3 regions of the Kitasatospora sp. NPDC004531 genome follow, and region 3 is predicted to be linked to each of the others. Evidence: riboswitches for the same ligand, from Rfam matches in the RefSeq annotation. Region 3 holds a riboswitch; each other region holds the start of a gene.
The links. Region 3 has a riboswitch for cobalamin ahead of ACWEMJ_RS08855 (acyl-CoA thioesterase). Riboswitches for the same ligand answer to the same signal wherever they lie in the genome.

Region 1 (5,007 bases), on a different contig from region 3:
CCGGGCACTGCGGGTCCGGCGACGCCGGATCGCACGCGAACCGGCAGCCCGCCACCGTCGCGATCGACGGCAGCAGCCCCGCCAGCGCGCGCACCATCGTCGACTTCGCGGTGCCCTTCTCGCCCCGCACCAGCACCCCGCCCACCGCCGGCGACACCGCGTTCAGCAGCAGCCCCAGCCGCAGGTCGTCCATGCCCACGATCGCCGTGAACGGGTAACGGACATCGGTCGGTCCACTCACTTCGCACTCCCCATCTCCACCGGAGCCGGCGCCCCGGGCGGCACGAACGGCAGCCCCGCCGGCGCCCCGTTCTCGATCAGCTTCCACAACGCGTCCGTGTCGGCGTGCTCCGCCACCAAGTCGCCCAACGCGTCGAGCCGTTGCTCCCGCGCCGCCGCGAACGAGGTGTCCGGCGCCGGCACGAACGCCCGCCCCGCCGCCCGGGCCGCCTCGGCCAGGAACACCCGCCGGAACGCGTCGTTCTCCAACACCCCGTGCCAGGTCGTCCCCCACACCGGCCCCACCCGGCACCCGTCCAGCGCGGCCCCCTCGCCATCGGTGACGAACGCCTCCCCGCCGTCCACCGTCACCACCCCGTGGTGGATCTCGTACCCCGCCACCCGCTCACCGAGCGCCACCCCCGTCGGACGGGCCAGCACCTTCTCGGCCCCGAACACCACCCGGGTCGGCAACAGCCCCAGACCGTCCACCGCCCCCGCCCGCGACTCCACCTCGTCCACGATCTCCCGCCCCAGCATCTGGTAGCCGCCGCACACCCCCAGCACCGGCAACCCCGCCGCGACCCGCCGCCGCAACGGCTCTTCAAGGCCCTGCCCCCGCAGCCAGGCGAGATCCGCGACCGTCGCCCGGGTACCCGGCAGCACCACCAGGTCCGCGTCCGCCAGATCCTCCGGACGGGTCGCCCAGCGCACCAGCACCCCCGGCTCCTGCGCCAACGCGTCCACGTCGGTGAAGTTCGACAACCGCGGGAAGCGCACCACCGCGACCCGCAGCACCTCCGCCCCCACCGGCCCGCCCGCCGCCGGACGCTGCGCCACCGACGCCAGGTCCAGCGAATCCTCCGCGTCCAGCCACAGCCCCTGGAGCATCGGGAACGTCCCCAGCACCGGACGCCCCGTCAACTCCCGCAGCATCTCCAACCCGGGCGCGAGCAGCCGCGCGTCACCCCGGAACTTGTTCACGAACCAGCCCGCGACGAGCGACTGGTCGTCGGCCGAGAGCAGCGCGAGCGTCCCGAACATCGACGCGAACACCCCGCCGCGGTCGATGTCCCCGACCACCACCACCGGCAGCCGGGCCGCCGAGGCCAAACCCATGTTCGCGATGTCCCGGTCCCGCAGATTGATCTCCGCCGGCGAACCCGCGCCCTCGCACACCACCACGTCGAACCGCGACCGCAGATCGGCCAGGCACTCCAACGACCGCTCAAGCAGCACCGGCTTGCGGTCCCGGTAGTCCAGCGCCCCCACCTCCGCCACGGCGCGCCCCATCAGCACCACCTGGCTCCGCCCGTCCGCCCCCGGCTTCAACAGCACCGGGTTCATCGCCGCCTCCGGCTCCACCCCCGCCGCCTGCGCCTGCATCGCCTGCGCCCGCCCGATCTCCGCCCCGTCGGCCGTCACGAACGAATTCAGCGACATGTTCTGCGCCTTGAACGGAGCCACCCGCACCCCCTGCCGCCACAACCACCGGCAGATACCCGCCGTCACCACACTCTTCCCGGCATCCGACGTCGTCCCGGCCACCAACAACGCACCACTCACAGACAGCCACCTTCGGAGGAGAAGAGAAGAGAAGAAACCGGGGGCGCAGCAGGCGCGGGAGGGCGAGAGACCAGGGGCGCGGGGAACTGCGCGAAGCGGAAGGCGGCACGCCGAAACCGCCGCACGCCGCAGCCACTTGCACCGCCGACGGCCCCGCTGGCGGGTGCGGGAGACGGACCTCCTGCCCCGTCGGGCGAACTCACTTCCGCCCGGCCCGCCCGAGCGCCAGCCACCTCGCGCCGGCGGTGACCGCCAGGGCCAGCACGCCGACCCGGCGGGAGAGCCGGCAGGCGCGTTCGATGTCGCGGGTCGCCACCGGAGGCTGGCCCGCGCCCAGCACCGGGCGGTGTTCGACCCGTTCGCCGTAGCGCAGGGTGCCGCCCAGTTGGACGCCGAGGGCACCGGCGAACGCGGCCTCGGCCTGGCCGGCGTTCGGGCTGGGGTGGGCGGAGCCGTCCCGCCGCCACACCCGCCAGGCCCGCCCGGGCGCGTCCGACGCGGCGACCGTCAGCAGCGCCGTCAGCCGCGCCCCGGGCCACCCGGCGACGTCGTCCAGCCGCGCGGACGCCCAGCCGAACCGGCGGTGCCGGGCGGACTTGTGACCCACCATCGCGTCCAGCGTGTTCACGGCCCGGAACGCCAGCAGCCCGGGGACGCCCGCCACTCCGCCCCACACCAGCGCGTTGACGACCGCGTCAGCGGTGTTCTCCGCGACGGACTCCACCACCGCCCGCGCGATCTGCTGCTCGTCCAGCCCGGACGGGTCCCGCCCGCACAGGTGCGGCAGCCGCTCCCGCGCGGCCGTCAGGTCACCGGCGGCGAGCGACCGTCCGATCGTCCGGGCCTCCCGGGTGAGCGACGTGCCGCCGAGGACGGTGAACGTCGCGGCGGCCGTCAACGCGGCCTCGGCGAGCGGAGCGCGACGGACGGCCCGCGCGGCCGACGTCGCACCCACGGCCACCGTGCCCACGGCGATCGCCGTGAACGCGGCCCCCGCCCCGCGGTGGTCGCGCCACAGCCGGCGCTCCAGCCGGCCCGCGGCGGTGCCGAACAGCGCGACGGGGTGTCCGCGCCGGGGGTCTCCGAGCCGGGCGTCCGCGAGATACCCCGCGACCGCGCCCACCAGGTACGGGGCAGCCCGCATGGCGTTGTGTCCTCACTCAGGGTCCGCGCCCTGGATCGACGGAACGGGGGCCAGAGTCTCCTGACTTCCGGTCACCCCCGCGCGGGGTGTCCGGTCACAGTGGCGGGACCGCGCCGGACTCGCACCGGCTTCCTCTGCTTGCCTCCGTTTGGCCCGAAGATCCCACCACGCCCCGTTCCGACCAGTCAACCGAGCCACCGGAGGGCTTGGTCACACCCGGGGGCCGAGGTCGGACGGCCTCCGCCGGGCCCTATGCTGCTGGCCGAGCCCGGACGGACGGGCAGGACACCGGGGGAGACACCGTGCGACAACTGGTCCGGCGGGCCGCATCGGCCGTCGCGGCGGCGGCCGCGCTGGCGGCGCTCCCGGGGTGCGCGGCGCCGGGCCGCGCCGTCGCCGGGATCTCGGTGACCGAGGACGGCCGCCCGCTGGGCGTCCTGATGGTCTGCGACCACCGCATCGATGGGGCGACCCTCTCCACCAGCGAGGGCAGCCACCGGGAGGACGTCGGCCGCTGGAGCGCCCGCACCGCCCTGCGGCCCGGGCTGACCACCTGGGCCCTGGACGCCCCCGCCGAGGGCTGGGAGACCGAGCGCCCGCTCGCCCCGCTGGAGGCCCGGACCACCTACCTCCTCGACGGCTGGACCGAGGACGACTCCTCGACCTCGACGCACGTCGACTTCACCCCGGAGGACCTGGCGCAGCTCACCCCGGGACAGGTCCGCTACTACGGCCCCACCGCCACGCTCACCGTCCCCGTCGCGGAGTTCGAAGCCACGGCCTGCCGGACGCACTGAGCTACGCCTCGGCCCCGCCCGCCCGGCGCAGCGCGTCCAGCGTCAGCTCCCCGCGCGCGTACGCCGCGAACTCCCGGAACCGGTCGGCGAGTTCGGTCTCCGCCCGGTCCTCCGCGCGGCGCACCACCGCCTCCAGCACGTACACCAGCCGGCTGCCCCGCCCGTACCGGGGGCCGTCGCCCATGGTGCGCACCGCCCAGTCGATCCGCCGCCGGACGCCCGCCTCCACGGCCGACCCCCGTTCCGCCTCGACCAGGGACAGCAGTGCCGCACTCGACCGGTAGCCCGTCATCGCCCCACCGTACGGACGGCCCATGACAGCGGGGGCCCGAACTGCCGCGCCGAGCAGCCCGGTTCGGCGCCGCCCCGGCCGGTGACCCGGGTCACGGGAACCGGCGCCCGCGAGCGGACAAGGCATGACGTGAACCATCCACACTCCCGGCTGCGGGCCGGGAACCCCGAAGCGTTCCGCGACCTGTTCCGGGACCACTCCTCGCTGGTGTACCGCCACGCCGTGCGCGTGACCGGGAACTGGGCGCTGGCCGAGGACGTGGTCTCGCTGACCTTCCTGGAGGCCTGGCGTCTGCGCGGGAAACTCCGCGACGAGGGCGACAGCCCGCGCCCCTGGCTGATGGGCATCGCCGTGAACGTGCTGCGCAACACGACCCGCGCCGCCCGCCGCCACAGCGCGGCCATGTCCCGGATGCCCGCCGCCGACGTGGTCCCCGACTTCGCGGACGAACTCGTCGGCCGGATGGCCGACTCCGAGGAACTCGCGGCCGCCCGCAAGGCCCTCGCCCGCCTGCGGCGCTCCGAACGCGAGGTGTTCGCGCTGTGCGTCTGGTCCGGGCTCGGCTACGCCGAAGCGGCGGCCGGCCTCGGCGTGCCCGTCGGCACCGTCCGCTCGCGCCTGTCCCGCGCCCGCACCCGCCTGCGCAAGCTCGCGGACGAGGAACTGCGCGCCGCGAAGAAGAACCCGGAACCCCTCCCGGTCCCCGGACAAGTACAGGGCAGCCGCGACACCGCGGCCCGGCCGCACAAGGAGACGCACCGATGATCCGCAACCCGCGTCGGCGCGGCGAACCGCTCGACCACGCGGAACTCGCCCGCCTCCTGCCCGCACCGGCCGACCCCCGCCTGGCGGCCGACCGCCGGCACCTGTTGGAGGAGCACCTGATGAACGAGATCCACCGGTCCGACACCGCGACGGCCCCCGCCCCGGCCCGCCGCCCGCTGCGCCGCGCCGTCCTGATCGCGGCGCCGGTCGCCGCCGCCGCGGCC
Region 2 (5,007 bases), on a different contig from region 3:
CGGCGCTGCCCGCCGCCACCCAGGCCATTCCCACCGTCGGCCCGACCCCGGGCCGGCCCGACCGGCCGACCGTCCCGCTCAAGGCCGTCGCGCCCGGCGGCACCGGGCACTTCCTGCTGCCCGCCGGCGGCACCGTCCAGCTCCCCCAACTCCCCGCCGTGCCACCGCCGATGCCCGCACAACCCGCACCGCTGCCGGTCGGCCCGATCGCCGTCCTGCTGATCGGCCCCGCCGGCGCCGGCAAGACCACCGTCGCCCGGCACTGGGCCGAACGCCGACCCACCCCCACCGCGCACATCAGCCTCGACGACGTCCGCGAATGGGTCCAGGCCGGCTTCGCCAACCCGCAGTCCGGCTGGAACACCGCCTCCGAGGCCCAGTACCGGCTCGCCCGGCGCACCTGCGGCTTCGCCTGCCGCAACTACCTCGCCAACGGCATCTCCTGCATCATCGACGACGCCGTCTTCCCCGACCGCCCCGCGATCGGCCTCGGCGGCTGGAAACGCCACATCGGGCCCGGCATGATCCCCGTCGTCCTCCTCCCCGGCCTCGACCGCGTCCTGGCCCGCAACGCCGAACGCTCCGGCAACCGGCGCCTCTCCGACGACGAAGTCGCCCGCATCCACGGCCGCATGGCCGGCTGGCGCACCTCCGGCCTCCCCATCATCGACAACTCCAACCTCACCGTCCCCGAAACCGCCGCCGCCCTCGACCAGGCCATCCTCACCCGCCTCCACCAGCGCTGACCCCTCCGGGCACCCGCCGTAACGTTCCACCACCCGCTGCGCGGGGCTGGGGCGGGAGGGGGCGGCTGGGCCTGCTTGCCGCTGCGCGGGGCTTGGGCGGGAGGGGTCGGCTGCGTCTGCTGTCCCTTGGGCGGGGTTTGCCGCTGCGCGGGGCTCGGCTGCGCCGGCGCGTCGCTGCGCGGGCTTTGGGACGGGAGGGGCCGGCTGGGCCTGCTGTCCGCTGTGCGGCGCGTGGCTGCGTCTGCTGTTCGTCGGGCGGGGGCTTACCGCTGCGCGGAGCTCGGCTGCGCCGGCGCGTCGCTGCGCGGGCCTTCGGCGAAAGGGGTCGGCTGGGCCTGCTGTCCGCTGTGCGGGGCTTGGCTGCGTCTGCTGTTCGTCGGGCGGGGGCTTACCGCTGCGCGGAGCTCGGCTGCGCCGGCGCGTCGCTGCGCGGGGCGTGGCTATGCCTGCCCTTCGTGGGGCGGGGCTTGGCTGCGTCCGCTGTCTGTCGGGCGGGGGCCTGCTGCGCGGAGCTTGGCTGCGCCGGCGGTTCGTTGCCCGGTCTTCGGCGAAAGGGGTCGGCCGGGCGTGTTGTCCGCTGCGCGGGGCGTGGCTGCGTCTGCTTTCGGTCGGGCGGGGGCTTGCCGCTGCGCGGGCTTTGGCGGGGAGGGCAGGCCGTGCCCGCTGTTCGCTGCGCGGGCTCGGTTGTGTTGGCCTGTGGTTACGCGGTTTGGCTGCGGTTTGGCCCTCCGTGGGGCGGGGTTTGCCGCTGCGCGGGCTTCGGGTGGGTGGGTTTGGCAGCGGCCCGGCGCTTCGTTGCGCGGGGCTCGGGCGCGCTGGCTTTCCGCCGTGTGAGGTTCGCTGCGTCTGCTTCCGTCGGGCCCGGCAACCCGCTGTGCGGGCTTTCGGCGGCGGGGGGCTCGGCTGAGCTGGTGGTGAGGTATGGCGGCCGGAGGTCCGGACCGGCCGAGCCGCTTGTTGCTGCGGTGGGCGGGGCTGGGTGTCGGTGGGGGTTGGGAGAATGGGGGTGTTGGACGGGGTCGATGGTGGAGGTGGTGTGGGGTGCCTGAGGGGCATGTGGTGCATCGGTTGGCGCGGATGAACGGGGAGTTGTTCGGGGGGCGGGTGGTGCGGGTTTCGAGTCCGCAGGGGCGGTTCGGGGAGGGGGCCGCGTTGTTGGACGGGCGGGTGTTGGAGGGGGCGGAGGCGCACGGGAAGCATCTGTTCCTGGGGTTCGGGGACGACTGGCTGCATGTGCACCTGGGGTTGTACGGGAAGTACGAGTTCGGGGTGGGGGAGGCCCCGGAGCCGGTGGGGCAGGTGCGGTTGCGGATGGCGAACGAGGAGGGGTTCGCGGATCTGCGGGGGCCGACGGCGTGCGAGGTGTTGACGCCGGGGGAGAAGGCGGCGCTGCACCGGCGGCTGGGGCCGGATCCGTTGCGGGCGGGGGAGTCGGGGGACGCCGCGTGGCAGCGGATCTCGCGGAGCGGGACGACGGTCGCGGCGCTGCTGATGGATCAGAAGATCCTGGCGGGCGTCGGCAACGTGTACCGGGCGGAGGTGCTGTTCCGGCTGGGGATCAGTCCGCACCGGGCCGGCCGGGATCTGAGCCGGGCCGAGTGGGACGCGATCTGGGCGGATCTGGTGGCGCTGATGCACGACGGTGTGGACGCCGGCCGGATCGACACCGTCCGCCCGGAGCACACGCCGGAGGCGATGGGGCGGCCGCCGCGGGTGGACGACCACGGCGGCGAGGTGTACGTGTACCGGCGGCAGGACCAGCCGTGCCTGGTGTGCGAAACCCCGGTGCGGACGGAGGAGTTGGCGTCCCGGAACCTGTTCTGGTGCCCGCGCTGCCAGCAGTCATGACGCTGCGTCACCGAGTGGCGAAGCCTTGACGGAAGATTGACCGGGGTTTGGGCGAGGGCCCCGGGGCGCGCTCTTATTGTCGGGGTCATGCCCGTTCAACCGTTCCGGGGGGCGCGTCCGGCCCCGGCTCTTCCTGTTCTGCCGTACCGCAAGCCCACCAGGGGGCGCGACTACTGGGTGCTGGACGACGTGCTGCCCGATCCGGACGCGGTGCGGGCCCGGCACCTGGCCCGGGGCGACTGGGACGAGGGGTACCCGCACAAGCCGGAGTCGTGGCCGGGGCTGCGGGCGATGCCCGGGCTGGAGCCGGAGGAGCTGGCGCACGTCGAGAAGCTGGTGCGGGAGACTGTCGGGGTGCCCCGGGTGTGGGCGCTGGGCGAGGCCGAGGGCGGGACGTTCAACCACAACTGCGTGCAGGTGGTGGGCGCGGGGGAGTGCGAGCCGCGTCCGCACACCGATTCGCGTGCGCTGTGCCGGTACGCGGCCGTGCTGTACCTGAACCCGAACGTGCCGAAGCGCTGCGGGACGAGCTTCTACCGGCAGAGCCTGCCGGGCGGCCGGCTCGGCGGGAACAGCGTGGTCGCCCCGCACAACAACCTGGTGGACGCGCTGGGCACCCGCTTCGTCCCGCCAGACTCGTTCACCGAGGACCTGGCCGTGCCGCACCGCTACAACCGGCTGCTGCTGTACACCGCGAACCTGATGCACACCGCCACCGAGTACTACGGCGCCACGCTGGAGGAGAAGCGGATGACCTGCGTGTTCTTCTGGATGGCCTGACGGTCGGTCGGCCCGCCGGGCGGGGTGATCTTCGACACCTGGGTGACGGCGCCGTCTTGCCGCTGCGGGGGGAGCGCCTCTACGGTGGGCGGGCCGTGGTGTTCGGGAAGCCGGTGCACTGTGCTCGTCACAGGAGTCCGGAGCGGCCCTCGCCACTGTGATCGGGGAGTCGTCGGCTCCCACCTCGTGCCACTGGCCGCTCGCGGCCGGGAAGGCCGGGCGCCGACGCCGAACACCCCGTCAGCCAGGAGACCGGCCACGGCATCTCACGAAGTGATCCACGAGGTGCTGGAGCGTGATGCGCGGATGACCGCGTCCGATTCGACCATGCCCGGAAACGTCCCGGGCTCCCCTTTGCCTTCCTTCCGCTGGCGGCGCGAGGACACCTTGCGCACCGCCGGCCTGATGGCGGTGATCCTGGCCCTGCACGTGGTGGCGTTCGGGACGCTGCTGCTGCTGGTGGTGCCGGAGAAGTACCAGGTCGGCACCCAGGTGTTCGGTGTCGGCCTGGGTGTGACGGCGTACACCCTGGGCATGCGGCACGCCTTCGACGCCGACCACATCGCGGTGATCGACAACACCACCCGCAAGCTGATGGCGGACGGCCGCCGACCGGTCTCGGTGGGCTTCTGGTTCGCCCTCGGGCACTCCTCGATGGTGGTGATCATGGCGGCGCTGGTGGCCGGCGGCGCCGCGCTGGCGGGCACCCTGATGGACGAGGACTCGACCACCCACCAGGTGCTGGGCACCATCGGCACCACCGCCTCGGGCGCGTTCCTCTACCTGATCGCGGCGCTCAACCTGGTGGCGCTGCTGGGCATCCTGCGGGTGTTCCGGGCGATGCGGGCCGGCCAGTTCGACGAGGCCGAGCTGGAGAAGCACCTGAACTCCCGGGGCTTCCTGGCCCGGGTGCTGGGCCGGGCGACCCGGTCGATCACCCGGCCCGGCCAGATGTTCCCGGTCGGGATGGTGCTGGGGCTGGGCTTCGACACCGCCACCGAGGTCACGCTGATGGTGATGGCGGGCTCCGGCGCGGCCTCCGGCCTGCCCTGGTACGCGATCGTCTGCCTGCCGCTGCTGTTCGCGGCCGGGATGAGCCTGTTCGACACGCTGGACGGCACGTTCATGAACTTCGCCTACCAGTGGGCGTTCTCCAACCCCGTCCGCAAGGTGTACTACAACCTGACCATCACGGGGCTGTCGATCGCGGTGGCCTTCGTGATCGGCACCATCGAGCTGGTCGCGGTGCTGCACGACAAGTTCGACCTCGACGACCCGGTGTCCAGTTGGATCGCCGGACTCGGCCTGGACAACGTGGGCTTCGTGATCGTCGGCCTGTTCGTGGTGGTGTGGGCGGCGGCGATCGGCTACTGGCGGATCGCCCGGCGCTCCAGGGCCTTCGCCGGGGCGTCCTGACGCTCCGTCAACCTGCCGCCAGGATCAGGGTGCCGGCCACTGCCAGGCCGGCCCCGACCACCTGGACGCGCAGCAGCCGCTCCTTGAGCAGGCCGCGCGCCATCAGCGCCGTCACCACCGGGTAGAGCGAGGCCAGCACGGCCGCCACGGCGACCGAGCCCCGGTGCGTGGCGGCGGCGTACATGCCGTTCGCGGCGACGTCGGCGACGCCGACGGC
Region 3 (5,007 bases):
AGGTGGCGAGGGTGGTGCCGTTGGCGGTGACGGTGAGGGTGTCGAAGACCGTGGTGGTGGAGGAGGCGCTGTCGATGTGCAGCCAGAAGCTCAGGTTGTAGGCGGCGCAGCCGGCGGGCAGCGTCACGGTCTGGGCGAGGGTGTCGGTGTTGGTGGCGCCGTAGCCGTCGAGCCAGGCGTCGTAGCTGCCGGTGTGGGCGGGCTCGCTGCTGCTGCTGTTGATGGTGGAGGAGCCGCCGCTGTTGGTCTCGGTCCAGCCGGAGGTGCTGCCGGTCTCGAAGCCGGGGTTGGTGATGAGCTGGGCGGCGGTGCAGGTGCTGCCGCCGCCGGTGCCGACCGTCCAGCTGAAGGTGGCGGTCGCGGACGGGCCGGTGGAGTCGGTGGCCGTGGCGGTGACGGTGGAGGCGCCGGCGGCGGTCGGGGTGCCGCTGATCAGGCCGGTGGCGGGGTTGACGGTGAGCCCGGCGGGCAGGCCGGTGGCGGCGTAGGTCAGGGTGCCGCCGGCGGTGTCGGTGGCGGACAGCTGCAGGCTGGTCGCGGTGCCGACGGTGGCGGTGCGGGCGCCCGGGTTGGTGAGCGTGACGGAGCCGGTGCTGCCGGTGGAGCCGCCCTGGGCGAGCCACGCGGTGGCGTTGAGGGCGAGCGCGGCGTCGGTGCCGGCCGGGTCGTTCCAGCCGTCGTAGAGGGTGTTGCCGGACTGGCCGGTGCCGTCGTCGACCGGCGAGGAGTCACCCCAGATCGCGACCCGGCCCTTGCCGAAGGTGGAGGTGACGAAGGCCGCGCCGGTGTTGCCGCTGTAACCGGTGCGGTAGAGCAGGCCCTTGACGTTCGGGTTGTCGGCGGGCTTGAGGGTGAAGGTGGTGCCGTTGCGGATGATGGAGCCGGTGACGGTGCCGAACGGGCCGTTGAGGACCGGGTCGCCGGCGGAGGAGATCGCCCGCGGGTTGTCGGTGGTGATGTTCAGCAGGTCGACGGAGAACCCGAACGGGTCGGTGTTGTCGACGCCGTTGCTGGTCAGCAGGTCGTTGATGATGGCCGGCGAGTCCCAGCCGTCGTTGTTGCGGTCGCTGACGGTGTGGTCGGAGATCAGGAAGAGCCCGCCGCCGTTCTGCACGAAGGTCATGACGGCGGTCTTCTCGGCGGCGCTGAGGCGCACGTTGGGCTCGGGGAGCACGAACTCGTCGAAGTTGGCGAGGTCGAGCGCGCCGCCGGTGCCGTAGGTGATGGTGCTGCCGGCGGGCAGCGTCTTGAGGCTGTAGCCGCCGGCCTTCTGCAGGGCCACGCCCCAGGCCGAGATGGCGCCCGTCCAGCTGGTCTCGGAGGTCGGGTTGGCGTTCTGCGCCAGCGGGTCGGGCTGGCTGGTGGAGATGATCCAGTCCGCGTTGCCCGCGGTCTCGGCCTTGGAGTTGTCGAACAGCACACGCTTGGGGGCGGCGGCCGCGGCGGCCCGGGGGGCGGCCTCGGGGCCGGCCGCGTGGGCGTGCTGCGGGACGGCGCTCGCACCGGCCGCCGCCACCAGCGCGGCGGCGGCGAGGGCCAGCGGACGGGCGGCCTTCCACGTTCTGATCATCTGTCAATCTCCTCGAACCACAGGAACCATGGGGTGCGCTACGCGCGTAGGCGGGCACACGCTGCCATGGTGGGGTAATCGGAGCTTGAACGGAACATGTCGATCACGCGCCGTCCGCGATGGGGCGATTTGTCCGGCGTGAGAGTGATCACGTAGCGCCGCCGGACAGCCGTGTGCCCGCAGCACCGGGTCGGACGGCGCTGCGGGCACACGGGAGGGCGACGGATCGTCAGGCGGCCGCGGGGGCGAGCAGGGCCGGGACGGGGCGCGGACGGCTCTCGGCGTCGATCGCCACGAAGGTGAGCCGCGCGGTGGCGACCCGGGTGAGCGGGCCGGCGGCGTTCCAGCGCTCGGCGGAGACGGTGACCCGGACGGTCATCGAGGTGCGGCCGGCCCGTTCCAGCTCGGCGTGCGCGGTGAGCAGGTCGCCCGCCCGGACGGGGGCCAGGAAGTCCATCCGGTCCACCGAGGCGGTGACGGCCGGACCCTCCGCGTGCCGGGCGGCGGCCGCGCCGGCGGCGTCGTCGATGAGCTTCATCACCACGCCGCCGTGGATGGTGCCGTAGAGGTTGGTGTCGTGCTCGCTCATGATGTGCGCGAGCGTCACCTGCGACGCCTCCACCGGCTTTGCGGCGGACATCACAGCTGCTGCGGTCTGATCTGCCACGTCAACTCTCCTTCGCGAGTCGCGACTTGGGATTTCCGCCACGCCGGTGGGCGCTGCGGGCGGCGGCAGGTCTTCGGACTCGCGGGCTTGTCCCGTGCAGGGTCTTCCTACTGGCCGTCGCTTCCCGGGCCGATCGGGTCCAGTGCGTGTGACGGCGGTCGTTCCCGCTCACCGCTGCGAGGCAGTCCTGGACTCCCACCAGGTTCCCTCTTGCGACGCGCCCGCCCAGGCGTGGACGGGGCGAACCGCTGCGTGACCAGCCTATATCCCCGCCCGAAGTGCTCCCGACGGGGCCGCCCGGGTCAGTCGGCCGGGCGGTGCCAGGGGGCGTCGGGGCGGGTGGGGGCGGGGGTGGCGGTCAGGCGGAGGGCGTAGGTGTCGTCGTCGACGGGGCCGAGGTAGTGGTGGCCGGTGAGGTGGCACCAGGCGGGGAGGTCGAGCGGGGCGGCCGGGTCGGTGGCGCGGACGTGGACGAGGGTGCCGGCGGGGGCGTCGGCGATCGCGGCGCGCAGGCGCAGCAGCAGGGTGACGCAGAGCAGGCCCCGCCCGTCGACCGTGAGTCGGGTCATCGTCGGCTCCGGGTGGCGGCGGTGGCGAGGGCGGGGAGGATCAGCAGGGCGACCAGGCCGCCGCCGAGGGCGAGGACGGAGTAGCCGGCCAGGTCGGCGACGACGCCGGAGGCGAGGCCGGCGGTGGCGCCGGAGACGGCGATGGCCACGTCGACGGCGCCCTGGGTCCTGGCGCGGTTGGCGAGCGGGACGGCGTCGGTGAGCAGCGCGGTGCCGGAGACCAGGCCGAAGTTCCAGCCGAGGCCGAGCAGCACGAGGGCGAGGGCCAGCAGCGGGACGGTCTGCGCGGGGGCGGCGGCGGCGAGCAGTCCGGCCGCGAGCAGGGTGAGGCCGGCGGCCGCGGCGACGGCGAGCGGGCCGTGGCGGTCGACCAGGCGTCCGGTGAGCGGGGAGGGCAGGTACATCGCGGCGACGTGCAGGGCGATGACGAAGCCGGAGGCGGCGGTGCCCTGTCCGGCGTCGTGCATGTGCACGGGCGTCATGGTCATCACGCCGACCATGACGATCTGGGTGACCACCATCACCTGGGCGCCGAGCAGGACCCGGTTGCGGATGCGGGCGGTGGCCGCGGCGTCGGCGGCGGGGTCGGCGGCCCGGTCGTCGGCCGGGGCCTCGGCGGCGGTCGCGGCGGCGCGGGCGAGCAGCAGCGGGTCGGGGTGCAGTCGGGCGGCGAGGACGAGTGCGGCGGCGGCGTAGGCGAGGCCGGCCAGCAGGAACGGTCCGGCGAGGCGGGGCAGGTGCAGGGCGTGGGCGAGGACGCCGGTGGGGGCGGCCAGGTTGGGGCCGAGGACGCCGCCGAGGGTGGTGGCGACCAGCACGGTGGAGATCGCCCGGGCGCGGCGCCCGGGGGCGGCGAGGTCGGCGCCGGCGTAGCGGGCCTGGAGGTTGGTGGCGGTTCCGGCGCCGTAGACGAACAGCGCGAGGAACAGCAGGACGGCGTTGTCGAGCGCGGCGGCGACGATCACGCCGGCGCTGCCGACGGCGCCGGTGGCGTACCCGAGGGCGAGTCCGGGGCGGCGGCCGCGGGCGGCGGATATCCGGCTGACCACGATCGCCGAGAGCGCGCTGCCGGCGGTGAACAGCGCGCTGGGCAGCCCGGCCAGCCCGGTGCTGCCGAGCATGTCCTTCGCGAGCAGCGCCCCGACGGTGATGCCGGCGGCGAGGCCCGCGCCGCTGAGGATCTGCGAGGTGACCAGCACGCGCAGGATGCGCTGCTGCACGGCGGGGTCGGCGGCGAGCACGGCGGGATCGGCGGCGAGCGCGGCGGGATCGGCGGCGTCGGTGCGGCCGGTGGGGTCGGCGGTTCCGGCGCGGTCGGTGCGGTCGGCGGTTCCGGCGCGGTCGGCGGGTGGCGGCGCGGCGGCGCTGGTCTCGGGGTTCACGGCTCTCCTCGATTCTCCAAAGTTTCGTGGAATACCATATTCGACCCGGCCGAACGAGCGCCGGGCGCGCCCTCAGGGGCATGGCGCGCCCGGTGAACGGGTGCGCGCCCCCCGTGCGGGTGATGGTCCGAGGGTGGGTGGGCGGAATGGACGCGTCGGGGGCGGGGCGCTGCCAGGGTGGGGCGGTGATCTCTCGACGCGGACTGCTCTTTGCCTCCGGCGGCGCGGTGACGGCCGCCGCCCTGGCCGGCCCGGGGGCCGGTACTTCTCGTGCGGCGGACCCGCTTCCGCCGGACCCGGCGCGGCGGGAGGCGGCGCTGATCATGGCGCGCCGGATCCTGCTGACCGACGCCGACCACAACGACCTGACACTCCAGTATCTGAAGCTGCTGACCGGACGTCAGCGCCTGAAGCAGACCGAGGCGCGCGACGTCGTGGTGGTCGGCGCGGGCGTGGCCGGCATGGTGTGCGCCCGGCTGCTGCAGGCGGCCGGCCACAAGGTGCGGGTGCTGGAGGCCAACCGCAGCCGGGTGGGCGGCCGGGTGAAGACCTTCCGCGGCGAGGTGTGGCAGGACCCGCGCCTGCACGCGGAGGCCGGCGCGATGCGCATCCCGTCCAGCCACGTGCTGACCCTCGCGCTGGCCGACCACCTGAAGGTGCCGCGCCGCCCGTTCGACATCGTGGACCTGCCGCCGGAGCCGGACGAGGTCTCGCACGACTCGCGGGTGGTGTACACCTCGTGGACCGGCGAGGAGTTCGCCAGCGGCGAGGCCCCGCCGTACAGCGCGCCGAAGGGTCTCGGCGGCCGGTTCGTGCACG

Region 1: another riboswitch for cobalamin. It lies ahead of ACWEMJ_RS21160 (cobalamin biosynthesis protein); the one in region 3 lies ahead of ACWEMJ_RS08855 (acyl-CoA thioesterase).
Region 2: another riboswitch for cobalamin. It lies ahead of ACWEMJ_RS03090 (HoxN/HupN/NixA family nickel/cobalt transporter); the one in region 3 lies ahead of ACWEMJ_RS08855 (acyl-CoA thioesterase).

The regions. Positions count from the first base shown of each region.
Region 1 is NZ_JBSGDD010000053.1:1,210-6,216, forward strand. Features, by position in the region: partial or broken gene ACWEMJ_RS21150 (ATP-binding protein) at 1-193, opposite strand, end outside; gene ACWEMJ_RS21155 (cobyric acid synthase) at 238-1,785, opposite strand; gene ACWEMJ_RS21160 (cobalamin biosynthesis protein) at 1,985-2,929, opposite strand; cobalamin riboswitch at 2,961-3,090, opposite strand; gene ACWEMJ_RS21165 (hypothetical protein) at 3,232-3,726, shown strand; gene ACWEMJ_RS21170 (hypothetical protein) at 3,728-4,018, opposite strand; gene ACWEMJ_RS21175 (RNA polymerase sigma factor) at 4,148-4,783, shown strand; gene ACWEMJ_RS21180 (CU044_5270 family protein) at 4,780-5,007, shown strand, end outside.
Region 2 is NZ_JBSGDD010000004.1:8,762-13,768, forward strand. Features, by position in the region: gene ACWEMJ_RS03075 (AAA family ATPase) at 1-746, shown strand, start outside; gene ACWEMJ_RS03080 (Fpg/Nei family DNA glycosylase) at 1,788-2,594, shown strand; gene ACWEMJ_RS03085 (DUF6445 family protein) at 2,682-3,374, shown strand; cobalamin riboswitch at 3,454-3,649, shown strand; gene ACWEMJ_RS03090 (HoxN/HupN/NixA family nickel/cobalt transporter) at 3,702-4,790, shown strand; gene ACWEMJ_RS03095 (EamA family transporter) at 4,798-5,007, opposite strand, start outside.
Region 3 is NZ_JBSGDD010000013.1:76,883-81,889, reverse strand. Features, by position in the region: gene ACWEMJ_RS08860 (putative Ig domain-containing protein) at 1-1,570, opposite strand, end outside; gene ACWEMJ_RS08855 (acyl-CoA thioesterase) at 1,800-2,237, opposite strand; cobalamin riboswitch at 2,285-2,502, opposite strand; gene ACWEMJ_RS08850 (sulfurtransferase TusA family protein) at 2,540-2,806, opposite strand; gene ACWEMJ_RS08845 (MFS transporter) at 2,803-4,047, opposite strand; gene ACWEMJ_RS08840 (flavin monoamine oxidase family protein) at 4,374-5,007, shown strand, end outside.